Regions from separate parts of the Streptomyces sp. NPDC046866 genome, predicted to be linked through region 1. Evidence: riboswitches for the same ligand, from Rfam matches in the RefSeq annotation. Region 1 holds a riboswitch; each other region holds the start of a gene.

The links. Region 1 has a riboswitch for cyclic di-AMP ahead of AB0953_RS05640 (LysM peptidoglycan-binding domain-containing M23 family metallopeptidase). Riboswitches for the same ligand answer to the same signal wherever they lie in the genome.
Positions count from the first base shown of each region.
Region 2: linked by a shared signal. The riboswitch ahead of AB0953_RS23565 (M23 family metallopeptidase) and the one ahead of AB0953_RS05640 (LysM peptidoglycan-binding domain-containing M23 family metallopeptidase) in region 1 are both predicted to bind cyclic di-AMP.
Region 3: linked by a shared signal. The riboswitch ahead of AB0953_RS10415 (transglycosylase family protein) and the one ahead of AB0953_RS05640 (LysM peptidoglycan-binding domain-containing M23 family metallopeptidase) in region 1 are both predicted to bind cyclic di-AMP.

Region 1 covers NZ_JBEYXN010000002.1:497,799-504,968, forward strand. Annotated here, with positions in the region: gene AB0953_RS05635 (SGNH/GDSL hydrolase family protein) at 1-693, opposite strand, end outside; gene AB0953_RS05640 (LysM peptidoglycan-binding domain-containing M23 family metallopeptidase) at 870-1,871, opposite strand; cyclic di-AMP (ydaO/yuaA leader) riboswitch at 1,876-2,061, opposite strand; gene AB0953_RS05645 (tyrosine-protein phosphatase) at 2,373-3,191, shown strand; gene AB0953_RS05650 (aspartate aminotransferase family protein) at 3,278-4,690, opposite strand; gene hpnH (adenosyl-hopene transferase HpnH) at 4,687-5,718, opposite strand; gene AB0953_RS05660 (1-hydroxy-2-methyl-2-butenyl 4-diphosphate reductase) at 5,724-6,410, opposite strand; gene shc (squalene--hopene cyclase) at 6,410-7,170, opposite strand, start outside.
Region 2 covers NZ_JBEYXN010000017.1:78,073-85,242, forward strand. Annotated here, with positions in the region: gene AB0953_RS23550 (DNA topoisomerase IV subunit A) at 1-1,352, opposite strand, end outside; gene AB0953_RS23555 (pitrilysin family protein) at 1,602-2,960, shown strand; gene AB0953_RS23560 (pitrilysin family protein) at 2,981-4,348, shown strand; cyclic di-AMP (ydaO/yuaA leader) riboswitch at 4,587-4,741, shown strand; gene AB0953_RS23565 (M23 family metallopeptidase) at 4,755-5,549, shown strand; gene AB0953_RS23570 (GntR family transcriptional regulator) at 5,776-6,441, shown strand; gene AB0953_RS23575 (HPr family phosphocarrier protein) at 6,670-6,951, opposite strand; gene AB0953_RS23580 (GNAT family N-acetyltransferase) at 7,136-7,170, shown strand, end outside.
Region 3 covers NZ_JBEYXN010000005.1:58,136-65,305, forward strand. Annotated here, with positions in the region: gene eno (phosphopyruvate hydratase) at 1-1,170, opposite strand, end outside; gene AB0953_RS10415 (transglycosylase family protein) at 1,480-2,193, opposite strand; cyclic di-AMP (ydaO/yuaA leader) riboswitch at 2,196-2,363, opposite strand; gene AB0953_RS10420 (transglycosylase family protein) at 2,646-3,668, opposite strand; gene AB0953_RS10425 (cytochrome P450) at 3,771-4,988, opposite strand; gene AB0953_RS10430 (globin domain-containing protein) at 5,181-5,510, shown strand; gene AB0953_RS10435 (nucleoside triphosphate pyrophosphohydrolase) at 5,575-6,618, opposite strand; gene AB0953_RS10440 (SurA N-terminal domain-containing protein) at 6,647-7,170, opposite strand, start outside.

The DNA.
Region 1 (7,170 bases):
GGCCCACTGGATGTTGCCGCGGGTCACGTCCACCGAGCCGCGGGGCTGCTGCGGCGGCCACGGCTGGTCGGGGTCGGCCGGCACCCGGAGCCCGAGCACCTGGGCGGCGCGCAGGGCGACCCGGGTGTGGCCCTCGGGCGACAGGTGGAGCCGGTCGTCGTCCCAAGCCCGCCGGTCCTGGACGGACTTCAGCGACCAGAGGTCGAGGACCGGGCAGTCGTACCGGTCGGCGATGGCGCGCACGTGCGCGCTGTACGTCGCCACCTTGCCCCGCAGGTGCTTGAGGACGGGCACGCCGCGGGTGTCGAAGCCAGTGGTGATCATGACCTGGCCGACGGAGCCGGCGAGGTCGGCGACGGCCGCCTCGAACCGCTCCGCCACGGCGTCCGGGTCGCTGCCGGGCCGGATGATGTCGTTGCCGCCTGCGCAGAAGGTCACCAGGTCCGGCGCGAGCTCCTTGGCCCGCGGGACCTGTTCGGCCACGATCTGGTCGAGGAGGCGCCCCCGCACGGCGAGGTTCGCGTACCGGAACTCGCCTTCCGGGCGCTGGTCGGCCAGGAGTACGGCCAGGCGGTCCGCCCAGCCGACGAAGTTCCCCCCGGGTCCCGGGTCCCCCACGCCCTCGGTGAAGCTGTCCCCGATCGCCGCGTACGAGCCGATGGTCCTGTCGTACTTCTTCGTCGTCTCTGTCATCGTCGTCGCTGCCACGGGACCATATCCTCCACCCCGGATCGTGACCTACGCCACCGTAGGAAGGGGTTGACGGACCGTGATCTATACCACCGGGCAGGTGCGGAATAACAGCGCGTGAGGCCGGGGCCCCCCTCGGGTCCCGGCCCCACGCGGGTCTCACGCCTCCACAGCGGCGGTCAGATGCTGACGCCCTTCGAGCGGAGGTAGGCCAGCGGGTCGATGTCCGAGCCGTACGCGGGGCCCGTGCGGACCTCGAAGTGCAGGTGCGGTCCGGTGGAGTTGCCGGTGGAGCCGGAGAGGCCGATCTGCTGGCCCGCGGTGACGCTCTGGCCGACGGAGACGGACAGCTGGGAGAGGTGGCCGTACTGGGAGTACTTGCCGTCGGCGTGCCGGATGACGACCTCGTTGCCGTACGCGCCGCCCCAGCCGGCGGAGACGACGGTGCCCGCACCGACCGCCTTGACGGTGGTGCCGGAGCTCGCGATGAAGTCGACGCCGGTGTGGTAGCCGCTGGACCACATGGCGCCGGGGGTCTTGTACGGGGTGGAGATACCGCCGCCGACGGGGGCGACGAAGGCGGCGGCGGGGGCGGCGGCCTGCGGGGCCTTCCCGGCGGGCGCGGCCGCCGGGGCGTCCCGGTCGGCGGCGGGCGCCGGGGCCTTCTCCTTCGGCGCGGCCGCTTGCGCGGCGGCGGGCTTCCGGGCCGGGGCCGCGGCCGGGGCGTCGGCCGCGGCGGCGTCGGTCGCAGCGGCGTCGGTCGCAGCGGCGTCGGTCGCAGCGGCGTCGGCCTTCGCACCGAGGGTCAGCTTCAAGCCGGGGTGGATCAGCGACGGGTCGGTGCCGACGGCCTCGCGGTTGTCGGCGTACAGCCGCTCCCAGCCGCCGGGCAGGTGGCGGTCGGCGGCGATGGTGGAGAGGCAGTCGCCCGGCACGACCGTGTAGACGGACGGGGCGGCCCGGTCGGCGCCCTGCGCGGCAGCGGCCGGCTGGGCGGTCCGCAGCGACACCGGCAACGGGACCTGCGGGGCGGTGGCGGGCGCAGCGGCCGGCGCGGCCGCGTGGGCGCCGGCGGCGCCGATCAGCGGCAGGGCGAGGGCGGCGCCACCGGTGCCGGCGAAGGCGAGACGCCGGGCTGTCGAGGGGGACTTGGGACGGCGGTGCTTGCCCTGTGCCGGCATGGCGCATTCCTCTCCGTCGCCTGCGAGGTGAGCTGTCGGGTTCGGACTGGAGATGTCCGGCCGGACACGGACGCGAGCGGCGCGTGTACGGCTTCACCCCGAGCTGCTCCGTATGGAGGAGATCCAAAAGAGAGCAGCGGCCTACCTGGTTCCCCCGCTCCTGCCGCGCATGAATGGTCGGGTCGGTTTTCCGGACGGCGGCAGGATCAGGCGGTCCATCCGGATCGATCGCGAAGGTAATCGAGTTCGGCCTCGCGGAACAAGCCGTGAATTCCTGACGGATTCACAGAAAGGGGCGGCCGGCAGAATTCCCGGTCACCCTCCGTCCATTCCCCGGAGCCAACGGCCTTTACGGCCGGGCCATTCGGAATCGGCGATCAGGCACTCACGGTCACCGTATGATCTGGCTCACGCCCGTTGCGCCCGATCTGGCCACCGCGAACGGCAAGTTGGGCCCAAGCAGTGCAATTCGGACACCACGACCCTGTCGGAGGAGCTCCCGTGACCCAGCAGATACCCCCGCCCCCGTCGGCGCACCGGATACCGGAGCCCGAACTGTCCGGAGTGCGCAACTTCCGCGACGTGGGAGGGCTGCCGACCACCGACGGACGACGGGTCAGGCCGGGACGACTCTTCCGAAGCGGACATCTCGCACATGCCACCGAAACCGATGCAGAATTCCTCGCCTCCCTCGGGCTCCACACCGTCTTCGACTTCCGCAACGAGGTGGACCAGGCCCTGGAGGGCCCCGACGTCGAGCTGCCGGGCGTGCGCAACGTCAACATCCCGCTGTCCGACCCGGCCGCCGGCAAGGACTTCTGGACGATCGTCCGCGACGGCGACGTCGAACAGCTCCGCGGGATCCTCGGCGACGGGAAGGCCGCCGCCCGGATGACGAAGGCGTACCGCGCGATGGTGCTGGAGCGCACCGCCGAGCACAGCCGGGTCCTGCACGCCCTCGCCGACGACAGCGTCCCGGCGCTCATGCACTGCGCGGCCGGGAAGGACCGGGCGGGCCTGTCGATCGCCGTCACCCTGCTCGCCCTCGGGGTGGAGCGCGAGGCCATCACCGCGGACTACCTGGAGTCGAACGCCCCCCACCGCCGCTACCGGGTGCGCCGCAGCAGCGGTGCGCCCGAGGCCCGCTCCCCGGAGGTGATGGAGCTGCTCGCGCCGCTCTTCGACGCCCGCACCGCCTACCTCGACGCGGCCTTCGACGCCATCGACGAGCGCTGGGGCGGGGCCGAGCGCTACCTGGCCGAGGGCCTGCGCCTCGCCCCCGCAACCCGCGCCCGCCTGCGCGAGCAGCTCCTCCACTAGCGCCGCCCCGCCGAGGCCGTCGCCCACACCGTGGAGGTGAGCCGCCGGGCCGCGGCGACCCGACCGCCCGACCCGGCCGCGGGCCGTCAGCCGCCGCCGACGGCCTGCTTCACCAGGGTCCTGCCGAAGTCCCACATGAGTCCCCCGCCGCCGTGGGCCTCGTCCATGACCGCGCGGAACGCCACGACGAACCGGTCGATGTCGGACTCGTCCACGACCAGCGGCGGAATCAGTTTGATCACCTCCAGGTGGTCCCCCGAGACCTGGGTCAGGATCCGGTGCTTCTGCAGCAGGGGCACCACGACCATCTGCGCGAACAGGCCCTTGCGGGCCGCCTGGAGCATCGTCCACCGGCTGCGCAGCCGCAGCGAGGCGGGCCGGCCGAACTCGATGCCGACCATCAGGCCGCGCCCGCGCACCTCGTGCAGCAGCTCGTACTCGTCCACGAGCGCCGCGAGGCGCCCGCGCAGCAGGTCGCCCATGGTTCGGGCGCGGGCGACGATCCCCTCGTCCTCCATGACGGAGAGCACCGCGAGCCCGGCCGCCATGGCCTGCGCGTTGGAGCCGAAGCTGGCGGAGTGCACCAGCACCCGGTCCATGGACGAGTAGACCTTCCGGAAGATCCACTCCCGGCCCAGGGTCGCGCCGACGGGGACGTAGCCCCCCGACAGGGCCTTGGCCACGCACACCAGGTCCGGCTCCACGCCCGGCTCGTGCTGGTACGCATAGAAATCGCCGGTCCGCCCCAGGCCGGTCTGGACCTCGTCGGCGATCAGCAGCGCCTTGTGCCGGCGCAGGCACTCCTGCGCCGCCGCGAGGAACCCGGGCGGGGCCGCGTGCACGCCCTTGCCCTGGATCGGCTCGACGACGAACGCGGCGACGTCCCCGCGCCGCAGCTCGCGCTCCAGCGCGCCCAGGTCGCCGAGCGGGATCCGGGTGTCGGGCAGGAGCGGGGCGAAGCCGTCGCGGAACCCGCTCTCCCCGTTGACCGAGAGGGACCCGGTGGTCAGCCCGTGGAAGGCGTGGTCGCAGTAGAGGATCCTGGGCCGCCCGGTGGCGTACCGGGCGAACTTCAGGGCGGTCTCCACGGCCTCGGTGCCGCTGTTGCCGAAGAAGACCCGCTCCAGGTGGGGGCTGTGCGCGAGCAGCCTCTCGGCCAGCAGCCCGGGCAGCGGCGGGCAGTCGAAGCGGGTCAGGTCGGCGAGATCGGCGTCGAGGACGTCGTGCAGGGCGCGGCGGACGACGGGATGGTGGCGACCCAGGCCCATCACCCCGAACCCGGCCAGCATGTCCAGGTAGTCGTTGCCGTCGGCGTCCCAGAAGTGGGCGCCCTCGGCCCGCTCGTAGACCTTGTCGAAGCCGATGGTGTGCAGCATCCGGGGCAGCTGGGGGTTGAGGTGGCGGGCGTGGAGCTCGTAGCGCTCCGCCCCGCGCTCGGCCAGCAGGGACTTCAGGTCGAACTCCGGGCGGCCCTGCGGCGGGCTGGCGGGGGCGCTCACGACGAGGCGTCCCTGCTGCCGCCGATGGTCTCCCGCGCCGCGCGCAGGGACTCCTTCAGCGATCCCATGGTGGCGAGGACGGCGGTGGGCTCGTAGCCGCAGTGCGCCATGCAGTTCGCGCAGCGCGGGTCCTTCCCGCGGCCGTAGGCGTTCCAGTCGGTCTCCTCGATGAGCTCGCGGTACGTGGGCACGTATCCGTCGCTCATCAGATAGCAGGGGCGCTGCCAGCCGAAGAGCGAGTAATTCGGAATGGCCCAGGCGGTGCACGGGAAATCGGCCTTGCCCTCGAGGAAATCCAGGAAGAGCGGGGAGTGGTTGAGCCTCCAGCGGCGCCGGTTCCCGCCCGCGAAGGCCTTCCGGAAGAGGTCCCTGGTCTGTTCGACGCCGAGGAAGTGCTCCTGGTCGGGTGCCTTTTCGTAGGCGTAGGCGGGCGAGATCATCATTTCGTCGACCTTGAGGTCGTCGTTGAGGTAGTTGAGCACCTCGATGACGGTCTGCGGGGTGTCGGTATTGAAGAAGGTGGAGTTGGTGGTCACCCGGAACCCGCGCCGCTTGGCCTCCTTGATGGCCGCGACCGCCTCGTCGAAGACGCCTTCCTTGGCGACCGACTCGTCGTGCCGCTCGCGCAGTCCGTCGATGTGCACGGCGAACGCGAAGTAGGGCGAGGGGGTGAACTTCTCGATCTTCTTGCGGAGCAGCAGGGCGTTGGTGCAGAGGAAGACGTACTTGCGCCGGGCCACCAACTGCCGGACGATCTCGTCGATCTGCGGGTGCATCAGCGGCTCGCCGCCCGCGATGGACACCATGGGCGCGCCGGATTCCAGGACGGCGCCGACCGCCTGGGCCACCGGCATGCGCTGCTTGAGCACGCCGGCCGGGTGCTGGATCTTCCCGCAGCCCTCGCAGGCCAGGTTGCAGGCGTAGAGCGGCTCGAGCTCGACGATCAGCGGGAACTTCTCCCGCTTGCGGAGCTTTTGTTCGAGCAGATAGGTCCCGACCCTGATGGACTGTCGCAGCGGCATGGCCATCTGGCTCACCTCCTGGGGAGCAGCAAAGAACGGTGCCAGTCATGAAAAGCGGGCATCACGGCACGCAGTACGCGGAAGGCCGATATTCCACCGCGGACCGTGCCGATACGGACGAGCTCGTGCTCCGGAGCGTCGACGACCACCCGGACGGCCGCAACCGGGCGGTGCGGCCCGGGCGGCCCGGCCCGGGTGGCGGCCCACAGGGTGGCCGCGGACTCCATGTCGACCGCGATGGCGCCGCCGGCCCGCAGCTGCGCGCGCTCCTGGCCGCGGACGACGTGGTCGGATCCGGTCAGGGCGCCGGTGTGCACGGTGCGGCCCGGGGCGGCCCGGGCCAGCGCCTCGGCGAGCAGGGCCGTCCCCGCGCAGGCGACGGTGCCGCGCGGGTCGCGGGTCTCCTCGGCGACGACGAGGTCGCCGGGGTGCATGCCCGGGACCAGCCCGGCGCAGAACCCGGTGGCCAGGACGGCGGCCCCGCGCAGGGCCGGCTCGGCCAGCGCCCGGCCCACGGCCCGCTCGGCTGCGCGCGGGCCCATGCCCGTGCGCAGCAGGACGTGCCGCTCGGGGGCGCCGCGCCCGCCGCTGCGCAGGGCCGCCCGCTCGATGCGCAGCGCGCAGGCGACCAGCAGCGGTACGGGCCCGGGGCCGGACCGCGGATCGGGCCGGGGCCGGTCGGCCCGGGCGGCGGCCATCAGGACGCCCCGGGCGCGAAGGGTTCCCCGTACAGGTAGCGGCCCAGGGCGGTGAGCGGGAACACCTGCCGGTACAGGTGGTAGTTGATGGAGAAGTCCCACGGGAAGCCGGTGCCGGTGAAGTACGGCTCGTCCCAGGAGCCGTCCGGGGCCTGCGTCGCCACCAGGTAGGCGATGCCGCGCCGGACGGCCCTGCCGTCCCGCTCCCCCGCCGAGAGCAGGGCCATCAGCGCCCAGGCGGTCTGGGAGGCGGTGGAGGCGCCCTTGCCCGCCCAGGCGGGGTCCCGGTAGGAGCGCTGGTCCTCGCCCCAGCCCCCGTCCTCGTTCTGTACGGACTCCAGCCAGCGCACGGCCCGGCGGACCGCCGGATGCGCCGGGGGGATGCCGGCGGCGGCGAGCGCCGGGAGCACCGACCCGGTCCCGTAGACGTAGTTGGTGCCCCAGCGGCCGAACCAGCTGCCGTCGGGCTCCTGGTGGGCGAGCAGCCAGGCGATGCCGCGGCGGGTCCTGGGGTCGGCGGCCCGGCCCTCGACGGCGAGCATCTCCACCACGTGGGCGGTGACGTCGGCCGACGGCGGGTCGATGACCTCGCCGAAGTCGCAGAACGGCAGCCGGTTCGGCAGGGGGCTGGTGTTGTCGGCGTCGAAGGCGGCCCAGCCGCCGTCCCGCGACTGCATGCCGAGCGTCCAGGACACGGCGCGGGCGACGGCTCCCTCCAGCCGGGCGGGGTCCGGGTGGCGGATGCGGCGCAGGGCGAGGA
Region 2 (7,170 bases), on a different contig from region 1:
AGCTCGATCCGGTCGAAGCGGGTGAGCCGGCGCAGCGGGGTGTCGAGGATGTACTGGGTCTGGACCTCGCTCAGCGAGAAGCGCTCCATCAGGCGCTCCTTGGCCTGGGCGGAGTTGTCGCTGTCGCGGATGATCCGGATGACCTCGTCGATGTCGAGCAGGGCCACGAGCAGGCCCTCGACCAGGTGGAGGCGGTCGCGCCGCTTGCCGCGGCGGAACTCGCTGCGCCGGCGCACGACGTCGAAGCGGTGGTCGAGGTAGACCTCCAGCAGCTCCTTGAGGCCCAGCGTGAGCGGCTGGCCGTCGACCAGGGCCACGTTGTTGATGCCGAAGGACTCCTCCATCGGCGTCAGCTTGTAGAGCTGCTCCAGCACGGCCTCGGGGTGGAAGCCGTTCTTGACCTCGATGACCAGGCGCAGGCCGTGCGCGCGGTCGGTCAGGTCCTTCACGTCCGCGATGCCCTGGAGCTTCTTCGACCCGACCAGGTCCTTGATCTTCGCGACGACCTTCTCGGGGCCGACGGTGAAGGGCAGTTCCGTGACGACCAGGCCCTTGCGGCGCGCGGTCACGTCCTCCACGGACACCGTCGCGCGGATCTTGAAGGTGCCGCGGCCGTTCTCGTACGCGTCCTTGATCCCGGACAGGCCCACGATCCGGCCCCCGGTGGGCAGGTCGGGACCCGGCACGAAGCGCATCAGCGCCTCCAGGTCCGCCTGCGGGTAGCGGATCAGGTGGCGGGCGGCCGCGATGACCTCGCCCAGGTTGTGCGGGGGCATGTTGGTGGCCATGCCGACCGCGATCCCGGACGCGCCGTTGACCAGCAGGTTCGGGTACGCGGCGGGCAGCGCGACCGGCTCGCGCTCCTGGCCGTCGTAGTTGGCGGTGAAGTCGACGGTGTCCTCGTCGATCGACTCCGTCATCAGTGACGTCGCGTCGGCCATCCGGCACTCGGTGTAGCGCATGGCGGCCGGCGGGTCGTCGTTGCCCAGGGAGCCGAAGTTGCCGTGGCCGTCGACGAGCGGCAGCCGCATCGAGAAGGGCTGCGCCATGCGGACGAGGGCGTCGTAGATCGACGCGTCGCCGTGCGGGTGCAGCTTGCCCATGACCTCGCCGACGACGCGGGCGCACTTGACGTACCCGCGGTCGGGGCGCAGGCCCATCTCGTTCATCTGGTAGACGATGCGCCGGTGGACCGGCTTCATGCCGTCCCGGGCGTCGGGCAGGGCGCGGGAGTAGATCACCGAGTACGCGTACTCGAGGAAGGAGCCCTGCATTTCGTCGACGACGTCGATGTCGAGGATGTTCTCCTCGAAATCCTCCGGCGGCGGGGTCTTCGTGCTGCGGCGGGCCATCGCTGCGCGGCTCCTTAACCAAGAAAGAAGGTGTGCTGGGGGTCTGGCGGGGTAGGGCGTCGGGCGGGGTCGGGGCCGGGAGCCCGGACGGGCCCGCCGGGGTGTCGCGGACCATTGTGGCCCGAGGCTCCGACAGCGCCGACTCCGACCCAGGCCTGAGCCGGGAACTTCCCCGGTGCCCGACGCGCTTGCATACAGTGGCAGGTCTGACACAAATCTCTGCATCGCGATCGAAGGGACCACATGCCCATGGGTCACACGGCCACAGCCCAGGCCGGCTCCGGCGGCCTGACAGCGACCGAACACCGGCTGGCCAACGGCCTGCGCGTGGTGCTCTCCGAGGACCACCTGACCCCGGTCGCCGCCGTCTGCCTCTGGTACGACGTCGGCTCGCGCCACGAAGTCAAGGGGCGCACCGGTCTGGCTCACCTCTTCGAGCACCTGATGTTCCAGGGCTCGGCGAGCGTACCGGGCAACGGGCACTTCGAGCTGGTCCAGGGCGCCGGCGGTTCGCTGAACGGCACCACGAGCTTCGAGCGCACGAACTACTTCGAGACCATGCCGGCCCACCAGCTGGAGCTCGCGCTCTGGCTGGAGGCCGACCGGATGGGCTCGCTGCTGGCCGCCCTGGACGAGGAGTCCATGGAGAACCAGCGCGACGTCGTCAAGAACGAGCGCCGCCAGCGCTACGACAACGTCCCCTACGGCACGGCCTTCGAGCGGCTGACCGCCCTGGCCTACCCCGACGGCCACCCGTACCACCACACGCCGATCGGTTCGATGGCCGACCTGGACGCGGCCTCGCTGGAGGACGCCCGCGCCTTCTTCCGCACGTACTACGCGCCGAACAACGCGGTGCTGTCGGTCGTCGGCGACATCGACCCGGCCCAGACCCTGGCCTGGATCGAGAAGTACTTCGGCACGATCCCCTCGCACGACGGCAAGAAGCCGCCGCGCGACGGCAGCCTGCCCGAGATCATGGGCCGCGAGCTCCGCGAGGAGATCGTCGAGGAGGTCCCGGCCCGCGCGCTGATGGCCGCCTACCGCCTGCCGCACGACGGCACCCGCGAGTGCGACGCCGCCGACGTGGCCCTCACCGTCCTCGGCGGCGGCGAGTCCTCCCGGCTGCACAACCGCCTGGTACGCCGCGACCAGACGGCCGTCGCCGCCAGCTTCGGCATGCTCCGCCTGGCCGGCGCCCCCTCCATGGGCTGGCTGGACGTGAAGACCTCCAGCGGTGTCGAGGTGCCCGCCATCGAGGCCGCCGTGGACGAGGAGCTCGCCCGGTTCGCCGCCGAGGGCCCGACGGCCGAGGAGATGGAGCGCGCCCAGGCGCAGCTGGAGCGCGAGTGGCTCGACCGGCTGAGCACCGTGGCCGGCCGCGCCGACGAACTGTGCCGCTTCGCCGTCCTCTTCGGCGACCCGCAGCTCGCCCTGACCGCCGTGCAGCGGGTCCTCGACATCACCGCCGAGGAGGTGCAGGCCGTGGCCGCGGCCCGGCTGCGCCCCGACAACCGCGCGGTGCTGGTGTACGAGCCCCTCGCGGCCGACGCCGCTGCCGATGACGACGCCGCGAACCAGAACGAGAACGAGGGGGCGGAGCAGTGAGCGACACCGCAGCCGTCACGATGACCTTCCACCCGCGGCCGCAGGCCGGCGAGGCCCGCCCCTGGGCCTTCCCGGCCCCCGAGCGCGGTGCGTTGCCCAACGGCATGACGGTGCTGCGCTGCCACCGCCCGGGCCAGCAGGTGGTCGCCGTCGAGGTCAACCTCGCCGCCCCGCTGGACGCCGAGCCCGAGGGCCTGGACGGCGTGGCGACCATCATGGCCCGGGCGCTGTCCGAGGGCACCGACAAGCACTCCGCCGAGGAGTTCGCCGCCGAGCTCGAGCGCTGCGGAGCCACCCTCGACGCCCACGCCGACCACCCCGGCCTGCGGGTCTCCCTGGAGGTCCCGGCCTCCCGGCTGCACAAGGCCCTGGGCCTGGTCGCCGAGGCGCTGCGGGCGCCGGCCTTCGCCGACAGCGAGGTCGACCGCCTGGTGCGCAACCGCCTCGACGAGATCCCGCACGAGCTGGCCAACCCGCAGCGCCGCGCCGCCAAGGAGCTCTCCCGCCAGCTCTTCCCGGCCTCCCTGCGCATGTCCCGGCCGCGCCAGGGCACCGAGGAGACCGTCGCCCGGATCGACTCCGCGGCCGTCCGCGCCTTCTACGAGGCCCACGTGCGCCCCGCCACGGCCACCGCCGTGGTCGTCGGCGACCTGACCGGCATCGACCTGGACGCCGTGCTGGCGGACACCCTGGGCGCCTGGACCGGCGACACCGCCGAGGCCCGCCCCGTGCCGCCGGTGACCGCCGACGACACCGGCCGGGTGGTCATCGTGGACCGGCCCGGCGCGGTCCAGACGCAGCTGCTCATCGGCCGGATCGGGCCGGACCGGCACGACAGCGTCTGGGCGGCTCAGGTGCTGGGCACGTACTGCCTGGGCGGCACCCTCACCTCGCGCCTGGACAAGGTGCTGCGCGAGGAGAAGGGGTACACCTACGGCGTGCGCGCGTTCGGCCAGGTGCTGCGCTCCACCGCCGACGGACGCGGGGCCTCGATGCTCGCCATCAGCGGCTCGGTGGACACCCCCAACACCGGCCCCGCGCTGGAGGACCTGTGGAAGGTGCTGCGCACCCTCGCCGAGGAGGGTCTGACCGATGCCGAACGGGACGTCGCCGTGCAGAACCTGGTCGGGGTGGCCCCGCTGAAGTTCGAGACGGCCGCCGCCGTCGCGGGCACGCTCGCCGACCAGGTCGAGCAGGAGCTGCCGGACGACTACCAGGCCCGGCTGTACGCCCAGTTGGCGAACACGGGCACCGTGGAGGCCACCACGGCGGTCGTCAAGGCCTTCCCGGTGGACCGCCTGGTCACCGTGCTCGTCGGTGACGCCTCGCAGATCGAGGAGCCGGTGCGCGCGCTGGGCATCGGAGAGGTGACCGTCGTCACCAACTGACCGGCGCCGCACGGTCGATGACCCGGTGGTGCGCCGCTGACGCGTCGGCGCACGGCGAAAGTCGAAGGGCCCCGATGGCTTGGCCATCGGGGCCCTTTATGTCCAATTGGCCCCAAGGTTGCTCGTATGGGATGTGGCGTACGCAACAAAACCGCGCGTCTGTTTGGCGATTGACTGATGATCCGCCTAGCGTCGGGCGTGCTGTCCGTCGGTTTGTACGCGCCGCACCCGCGGCACCGGGCAGCGATCGCCGAGTCCCCGTCAGGCGCGAGCCTGGGGAGCCGGGGACCCACAGTCCCTGGGGTGAATCGGGCCGCCTCGCCAGAGGGGCCCGTAGGAGACCTTCCTGCTCCGAACCCGTCAGCTAACCCGGTAGGCGAGAAGGAAGGAAAGGATCAGCCCCTCCATGGCCTTTGGCAGTCGTGCCGCCGGCAAGCACCGTGGTTCCAGCCGCCTGAGCCGCAAGACCGCCGGTTACGCCGGCGTCGCCGCCCTCGCCACGACCGGCGTGGTGGGCACTCTCGCAGCCCCGGCGTTCGCCGCTACGGACCACAAGCCCTCCATGGAGGACACCGGCCTGAACGCGGTCGTCACCGCAGAGGACCTCCAGGGCCAGATCGAGGCCCAGGCCGACGCCCAGCGCAACGCCGCGGAGGCCGCCGCCCTCAAGGCCAAGGCCGAGGCCGACGCCGCAGCCCGCGCCGCCGAGGCCAAGCAGAAGGCCGAGGAGAAGGCGAAGGCCGAGCGCGAGGCCGCCGAGCGCGCCGCCCGCGAGGAGGAGCGCAAGCGCCTCAACACCTTCGTCTCGCCGCTGGACGACACCTACATCAGCACCCAGTACCACGCCGGCGGCGGCATGTGGTCCTCCGGCAGCCACACCGGCATCGACTTCCACGCGGCCTCCGGCACCTCGGTCCACGCGGTCGGCGCCGGCACCGTGGTCGAGGCCGGCTGGGGCGGCGCGTACGGCAACAACGTCGTCATCCGCCACAACGACGGCACCTACACCCAGTACGGCCACATGTCCTCGCTGAGCGTCTCCGTCGGCGAGACGGTCACCCCGGGCCAGCAGATCGGCCTGTCGGGCTCCACCGGCAACTCCAGCGGCCCGCACCTGCACTTCGAGGCCCGCACCGGCGCCACGTACGGCTCGGACATCGACCCCGTCTCGTACCTGCGCAGCCACGGCGTCGACCTCTGACCCGACGCGGCGTCGAGCAGCCCCGCTGCACCGCTGCACCGCTTCGCACAGAACCCCGGCTCGCCGAGCCGGGGTTCTCGCGTTGCGGCTCAAAAGAGAAGCCGATTTCCGCCTGCGCTCGGAAAATTCCGCGTATTGCAATAGAGTCTCAGTACGATCCCGGTACGGCGGCGGCGAAGACGCCCGGGCAGCCGGAAAAGGCGGAGAAATGGGCGGAGGTCCGGTCTTGCGTATTCCCGCGCACGCGGTATGCACTGCAATCCGCGACGACATCGTCTCCGGGGCATTCCAACCGGGCGCGCGGCTGACCGAGGAGGTGCTGGCCCGCCGCTACGGCGTCTCCCGCGTCCCGGTCCGCGAGGCCCTGCGGACGCTGGAGTCCGAGGGGTTCGTGACCACCCGCCGGCATGCGGGCGCCTGCGTTGCGGAGCCGACCGAGCAGGAGGCCGCCGACCTGCTGGAGCTGCGGATGCTGCTGGAGCCGCTGGCTGCGACCCGGGCGGCCCGGCGCCGCACCGAGGCCCACCTCAAGGTGCTGCGCGGGCTGGTCAGGCTGGGACAGGAGCGGGCCCGCCAGGGCCAGGGCGAGGACCTGCGGGCCCTGGGGAGCTGGTTCCACGAGACGCTGGCGCAGGCCTCCGGCAGCCCCGGGCTGATCGCGCTGCTCGTCCAGATGCGGCACAAGGTCGCCTGGATGTACGCGGTGCAGGCGCCGCAGCGGCCCGTGGAGTGCTGGGCGGAGCACGGGGCGATCGTGGACGCGGTGGCGCGCGGCGACGCCGAGCGGGCGCGGGCGCTGACCGCCGGGCACGCGGACCGGACGGCGGGGGCCTACCGGCTGCGGGTGAGGACTTCGCAACGTGCCGTAAACATGGCGAGCGGCTCCCATTAACAGAACCCGCGTATGAAGGGGGATGCAAAGGGGCGGCGTATGTGCGCGGGCACCGGGTGCGCGCTTTTTGTGCACGTATTCCTTGTGCCTTTCTCCGCGCTCTTTCTTCGTGTCTTTTCGACGCCCCGGTCCTGAGGGGCAAACGACAGGAGCCGCGGCCACCGGAAATTCCCGGTGGCCGCGGCTCCTGTGGTTTCCCGCGCCGTCCGCGCGGGGGAACCCGAAGGGTCAGACCGTCTCAGGGAGCTCCTCGAGGCCCTCGGCGACCAGCTTCGCCAGGCGGTCCAGGGCCGCCTCGGCACCCTCGGCGTCGGACGCCAGGATGATCTCCTCGCCGCCCTGGGCGCCCAGGCCCAGCACCGCGAGCATGGACGCGGCGTTGACGGGGGTGCCGTCGGCCTTCGCGATGGTCACCGGGACCCCGGAAGCGGTCGTCGCCCGAACGAAGATCGAGGCGGGACGAGCGTGCAGGCCCTCGGCCCAGCCGACGTTGACGCGGCGCTCTGCCATGGTGATGCCCTTCAGGTTCTTACGGTTGTCTAGACCACTATCCCACAAGGTCCCGGGTGCTCCGACCGGCCTCCGGTCCGGGCCTCCCGAGGTGCCGACCACCCCAGCTTGCACCGATTCGCCCCGGCTTGCCGCCTCCGCCGCGCAGGAGCTCCCCGGCCCGCTCTGGCCTTAAGATCGCCGCATGACCACCGCGTCGGACCCCGCGTACCCGGCCCA
Region 3 (7,170 bases), on a different contig from region 1:
GCCGGTCTTGATCTGGCCGCAGTTGGTGGCGACGGCGAGGTCGGCGATGGTGACGTCCTCGGTCTCACCGGAGCGGTGCGACATCATGCACTTGAAGCCGTTGCGCTGGGCGAGCTCGACGGCGTCCAGGGTCTCGGTCAGCGAGCCGATCTGGTTGACCTTGACGAGCAGGGCGTTGGCGGTGCCCTCCTCGATGCCGCGGGCGAGGCGCTCGGGGTTGGTGACGAACAGGTCGTCGCCGACGAGCTGGACCTTGGCGCCGAGCTTCTCGGTGATGACCTTCCAGCCGGCCCAGTCGTCCTCGAACAGCGGGTCCTCGATGGAGACGAGCGGGTACGCGGAGACGAGCTCCTCGTAGTACTCGGTCATCTCGGCGGCCGAGCGGGCCTGGCCCTCGAAGTTGTACTTGCCGTCCTTGTAGAACTCGGACGCGGCGACGTCGAGCGCGAGCGCGATGTCCTTGCCCGGGGTGTAGCCGGCCTGCTTGATGGCCTCGAGGATGAGGTCCAGGGCCTCGCGGTTGGAGCCGAGGTTCGGGGCGAAGCCGCCCTCGTCGCCCAGACCGGTGGACAGGCCCTTGCCCTTCAGCACGGACTTGAGGGTGTGGTAGACCTCGGTGCCCCAGCGCAGGGCCTCGGAGAAGGACTCCGCGCCGATCGGCGCGATCATGAACTCCTGGATGTCCACGTTGGAGTCGGCGTGCGAGCCGCCGTTGAGGATGTTCATCATCGGAACGGGCAGCAGGTGCGCGTTCGGGCCGCCGAGGTAGCGGAAGAGCGGCAGGTCCGAGGCCTCGGACGCGGCGTGCGCGACGGCGAGGGAGACGCCGAGGATGGCGTTGGCGCCGAGCGAGCCCTTGTTGTCGGTGGCGTCCAGGTCGAACATGGCCTGGTCGATCAGGCGCTGCTCGGTGGCGTCGTAGCCGACGAGCTCCGGGCCGATCTGCTCGATGACCGCGAGGACGGCCTTCTCGACACCCTTGCCCTGGTAACGGTTGGGGTCACCGTCACGGAGCTCGATGGCCTCGAAGGCACCGGTGGAGGCGCCGGACGGAACAGCAGCACGGCCGGTGCTGCCGTCGTCGAGGCCCACCTCGACCTCGACCGTGGGGTTGCCTCGGGAGTCCAGGATTTCCCGGGCTACGACGACGTCGATGGACGGCACGAGCATCTCCTTCTGGGATGTGACGCTGGGTGTGCGGTGGCGGGTACGGCCGTGGGATGGCCTTGCCGCCTAGAGCCTAACCGGCTCCCGGCAGTCGGCTGGCCGACCGCCCGGGTCCTGGGACGAAAAAGAGCCCGAATACCCCGCTTCCGGGACATAGGACCCCTGGTTTCGGGGCCTCCGGCCGCCGGCGGGCAGCTGTCGCACGGCGTCCGCCCGCCGGCGGACGCGCCGCCGCCCGGCGCGTGAGGGGTACGCGCCGGGCGGCGGGGTGTGCGCGTGCCGTCACGGCACGCGCGGGAGGTGCGGGGGGGGTCAGCTGAGCTTCAGCATCTGGCCCGGGTAGATCAGGTCGGCGTCCGAGACGATGTCCTTGTTCAGCTCGAACAGCTTCTGCCAGCCGCCCTTGACGCCGTTGGCGTCGGCGATGGAGCCCAGGGTGTCGCCGGACTTGACCTCGTAGGAGCCGTTGCCGGTCTTGATGGCCGCAGAGTCGCCGCGCTCGGAGCGGGTCACCGGCGCCTCGGAGCGCGGGGTCTCCTTCTTCGGCTGGGTCTTCGGCGTCTCGGCCTTCTGGGTCTCGGTCTTCTTCGTCTCGGTCTTCGGCGTCTGCTTCGGGGTGCTCGTGGAGCCGCCGCCGGAGTACGCGGAGTTCGACAGGCCCTTGCCGCAGACCGGCCAGGCGCCCTTGCCCTGGCCCTTGAGGACCTTCTCGGCGATGGCTATCTGCTGCGCCTTGGAGGCCTGGTTGGCCTGCGGGGCGTAGGACTTGCCGCCGTACGCGGCCCAGGTGGAGGCGGAGAACTGGAGGCCGCCGTAGTAGCCGTTGCCCGTGTTGATGGACCAGTTGCCGCCGGACTCGCACTGCGCGACGCGGTCCCACTCGGAGGCGGTGGCGGCGGACGCGGAGCCGGCGGTCATCAGCGGGGCCGCGACGGCGACACCGGCGACACCGGCGAGCGTGACGATGCGCGTGGTCCGCTCGATGGCGGTGGCGCGGCGGTGCTTGCCCTTGCCGGAAAGCAGCATGGAGTTCTCCTCACCGACGCCTGCGAGGTGAGCTGTCGGGTTCGGGCGGATGAGTTGCCCGGCCGCGCACGTGGCGCGTCTTCACCCCTAGCCGGTGGCGACCGTCTTCGAACGGTCGTTCCCGGCGCCTTCGTTGGTTCCCCCGCTCCTGCCTTCGGCGCGTGACGCGACGTGTGTTCCCCCCGGCCGCCGGCAGGATTCGGCGGTGCGGTCGAAGGGGCCCGCGGTGGCGGGCGATTCAGAAGGTAGACAGGTCCCCCGCCGATGTTCAACGAGGAACTTCGGCGGGGGAGGGCCCCTACTTGCGCTCCCCGCAAGGGCGTTTGCGCAGGTGAGAGGGTGGTTTGCCCAAGGTTGCGGACAGGACACGCCAGTTGACCGGAAGAGACGCATGTCTCATTTGAACGAACCGGGCATACGACGCTTTCCGGGTGCCCGAAGTGCCGTTATAGCTACCTTAGATCCAGGTTCTGGCCCGGCTTGATCAGGTTGGCGTCACCGCCGATGACCTGCTCGTTGGCGTGGTACAGGGCGCTCCAGCCGCCCTTGACCCCCTTGGCGTCCGCGATGGTGGCGAGGCTGTCGCCCTCCTTCACGGTGTACGAGGGGGCCGGGGTCTCCACGGCGGGCGCACCGCGGTGCTTGCCGGTGGCGGAGGTGTCCGGTATGGCGGCCGGGTCGGCGGAGGCGCCCGGGGCGGGCGCGGCCGAGGGGGCGGACGGGGTGGCGCCCGGGGCCGTCGGCGCCCCCGGGTTGGCCGGGTCGGCCGGGTTCACCGGGGCGGTCGGGTCCGCCGGGTTCACCGGGGCGGTGGGCGCCGTACCGGGCGCGGTCGGCGTCGTGGGCGCGGTCGGGGTGCCCGGGGTGCCCGGCAGCGGCGTCTGGGCCGGCACGTCCGGGTCGGGCATGACGGGCAGGCCGCTCACGGGTGCCTGCGGCGCGGGCGGGAGGGTGAAGGTGGGCCCGGGGGTCGGGGCGCCGAAGTCGGTGGCCCGGCCGCCGTTGCCGCCGGCCGGGACCTTCTCGTCCGGGCGGCTCGGGCTGGCGCCGACGGCGCGGTGGTCGCCGGCGGCGCCCGGGTCCACGTCCGCCGCGGGGGCGTCCTTGGTCAGCCCGGCCGAGGCCGCGCAGTTCTGCCAGGCCTCGGGGCCCCGGTCGCCGAGCACGCGCTCGGCTACCGCGATCTGCTGGGACCGGCTGGCCAGGTCGGGCCGCTCGGCAAACTCCAGGCCGCCCGCGCTCTGCCACTGCTCCTGGGTGAACGCCAGCCCGCCGTACGCACCGCTGCCGGTGTTGGCGCTCCAGGTGCCCCCGCTCTCGCACTCGGCGACCTTGTCCCACGTCGAGGCGTCGGCCGCGCTCGCGCCGGTGGCGGCGAGCAGTGGCAGGGCCAGCGCGGAGCCCGTGACTCCGGCGGTGACGACAATCGCGGGTACCTGGCGGGGGCGTCTGTGGCGGCCGTTCCCGGAACGCATGTGATGCACCTTTCGCATAACGGCTGGGTAACGGCAGAACCTAGCGGCCTTCGAACGATTGTCACAAGTTGAGCAAGGAGTTGACTTTGTCTCAGAAAACGTTCAGTTGTTTCGGGGTGTGAAGCGCACGGGAAGCGTGCGCAGGCCACGCATGATCAGACCTCCGCGCCAACGCAGGTCAGTTGACGGAACGGCGAGTTCCAGATCCGGCAGACGCGTCAGCAAAGTCGCAAGCGCCGTCTGTCCTTCGAGTCGGGCGAGCGGAGCGCCCAGGCAGTAGTGGATCCCGTGGCCGTAGCCGAGGTGCTGGTTGTCGGCGCGCGAGAGGTCGAGGGTGTCGGGGTCGGCGAACCGCGCCGGGTCGCGGTCGGCGGCGGCGAGGACCACCAGCACCGGGTCGCCGACCGCGATGTCCTGTCCGCCGAGCGTCAGCGGACGGGTGGCGAAGCGCCAGGTGGCGAGCTCGACGGGGCCGTCGTAGCGCAGCAGCTCCTCCACGCCGGTCTGCAGCAGCCCGCGCTCGCCGGCGGCGAGGGAGGCCTGGAGCCGTGTGCGCTGCTCCGGGTTCTTGAAGAGGGAGTGGACGCCGTTGCCGATGAGGTTCACGGTGGTCTCGAAACCCGCGAAGAGCAGGATGAACGCCATGGCGGTGGCCTCGGCCTCGGTGAGGTGGTCGCCGTGGTCGCTCGCCCGGATCAGGTCCGAGATCAGGTCATTGCCCAGATCATCCCTTTTGCGGTGGATGAGTTCGCCGAGGTACGTGCGCATCTGCTTGACGGAGCGGGCCACTCCGCCACGCGGGCCGCCGCCGTGCCGGATCATCATCCCGGCCCAGTCGCGGAAGTCGTCCTGGTCCTCGCGCGGCACCCCGAGCATCTCGCAGATGGCGTAGATCGGCAGCGGGAAGGCGAACTCGTGGATGAGGTCCGCCTCGCCCCGCCCGGCGAAGCCGTCGATGAGGTGGTCGGTCAGCTCCTGCACCCGCGGTGTGAACTCCGCCACCCTGCGCGGCGTGAACGCCTTCGACACCAGGCGCCGCAGCCGGGTGTGGTCCGGGGGGTCGATGTTCAGCAGGTGCGTCATCAGCTCCGCCTTGCGCTCCCCCGGGATCCCGGTCTTGCCCTTGGCGTGCGCCGGCTCCGCGTGGTGCGCCGGGTTCTTGCTGAGCCGCTGGTCGGCGAGGGCCTGGCGGGCATCGGCGTACCGGGTCACCAGCCAGGCCTCGACCCCGCTGGGCAGCCGGGTGCGGTGGACCGGCGCGTGCTCGCGCAGCCAGGCGTACGCGGGATAGGGGTCGGTCGCGAACTCCCAGTCGAACAGGGTCGGGGCCGGGGCGGCCGGGGCGTCTGCGGCAGCGGGGTCTTCGGGGGCGGCGGGGGTCGGCTCGTGCACGGGTCGACGGTATCCCGGGCGGCGCACGGCACCCCTTATGGGGGTTCGCCACGGCTGTCCGCAGATCGGCCGTCACTTGACGCCGCGACGGACGCCGCTCCTCCTTTCGGACCTGTGGACGTGAGGATCTTGAAGAGCAGCTTCGCGGTGGTGGAGAGACGGGCCGAGCACGCGGTCAAGTACTTCCACTCCCACCTCTTCTGGCACCACCCCGCGATCCGCGCGCTCTTCCCGCCCTCCGCCGAGGACATGCAGCGCCAGCGGGACCGGCTCTTCGCCGCCCTCACCCACGTCGTCGCCCACCTGGAGCACGAGGGCCTGGCCTCCTACCTCCACGACCTCGGCCGCGACCACCGCAAGTTCCTCGCCGGCCCCGAGCACTACGCCGCCGTGGGCGCCAGCCTGCTCGCCGCCCTCGCCGAAGCCTCCGGCAGCGCCTGGACCCCCTAGGTGGAAAAGGCCTGGTCGCAGGCATACCCCTGACCAGCGTGAACAACGCTGCGGGTCAATACACCTAGGCGTCGAGGCCCTCGGCGGCGCGGATCGCGTCGCGGTAGGCGCGGGCCGCGGCGCGCAGCGCCGTCTCGGGGTCCACGCCCTCCGCCTCCGCGCGCGCCGCCAGCCGCAGCAGCTCGTACCCGATGCCCTCGCCGCCCGGCAGCTCCACGGCGAGCCCGCCCGCGCGGGCCCGGCCGGCGAGCTTGGCCGCGAGCGCCAGGCCGGGCTGGCCCAGCGGGATCCCGTCGGTGACGGAGGCGCGCTGCTTCTCCACCGCCTTGGTGCGCTGCCAGTGGGCGCTGACGTCCTCCGCGGTCTGCGCCTCGGCGTCGCCGAAGACGTGCGGGTGGCGGTGGATCAGCTTCTCGACGAGGCTGCCGGCCACGTCGTCCACGGAGAACGGCTCGTCGGGGTCCTCCTCGGCGATCCGCGCGTGGAAGACCACCTGGAGCAGGACGTCGCCGAGCTCCTCGCGCAGCTCCTCGCGGTCCCCGTCCTCGATGGCCTCGACCAGCTCGTACGCCTCCTCGATGGCGTACTTCACCAGCCCGCGATGGGTCTGGCGGGAGGTCCACGGGCATTCCCGGCGGACCCGGTCCATCACCTGCACCAGGTCGAGCAGCCGGGCGCCGGGCAGATCGTAGGAGCCGGGCAGCAGCTCCAGGTCGGGCATGGCGACGCGGCCGGAGCCGGCGAGCCGGGCCAGGCCGTCGGTGAGGCGCTGGTCGCCCTCGCCGGCCGGGATCACCACGACGGTGCGCCCGCCCGCGCAGGCGTCGACCAGGGCGTGCGCGTCCGGGGCCTCGAGGGCGACCTCGACGCCCGCCTCCCGCAGGTACGGCAGCTGCGGGTGGCCCGGGTCGGCGCACAGCACCCGGTCCGCGCCGTGCAGGGTCTGCCAGGCGGGCCAGGACAGCAGGCCGGGGGCGACCCGGTGGCTGGCGGTGAGCAGCACGATCCGGCCGACGGCGTCCCCGTCGGCCGGACCGGGGGCGGGGCCGGCGGCGCGGCCGGCGGCGGTGTCGGACGGGCGGGCGGGTTCGGCGGCGTGGGCGTTCACCCTCCGAACCTACCTCCGGCGGCGCGCCTCAGGCTCCGGCGGGTGCCTGCCCGGGCCGGGTCCGCTGGGTGATCCACGGGGTCTGCTGGTCCCCGAGGACGATCTGCTGCGCGTCCCAGGCCCCGTAGCGCGGGTTGACCTCGATGTGCAGGGCCTTCGCCGCGGCGCCGAGCTTCTCCAGCGCCTTGTCCTGGCTGCCGTAGTGGTCGAAGAGCTTGTCGCGCAGCAGCTTGAAGCGGGCGTCGGCCTCCAGCTGGCCCGGGGCCAGGTGGGCCTGCTCCAGGGCGGCCGCCTCCAGCTGCTCGGGGCCGCCGGCCTTCTCCAGCTGGGCCTTACGGAACTCCTCGACCTCGCGCGGGCTGACCCGCACGCCCGCGTCCTTCGCGGCGCGCTCCAGCACGGCGGTCTGGATCATCTTGTTGAGCTTGACCCGCTCCAGGCCGGGCGAGGCCTGGATCAGCTGGGCGGCGGACTGCCCGCTGCGGTTCTGCGCGGTGCGGACGTCGTTGACCTGGGCCTGGAGGGCGGAGGTGGTGATCCGCTCGCCGCCGA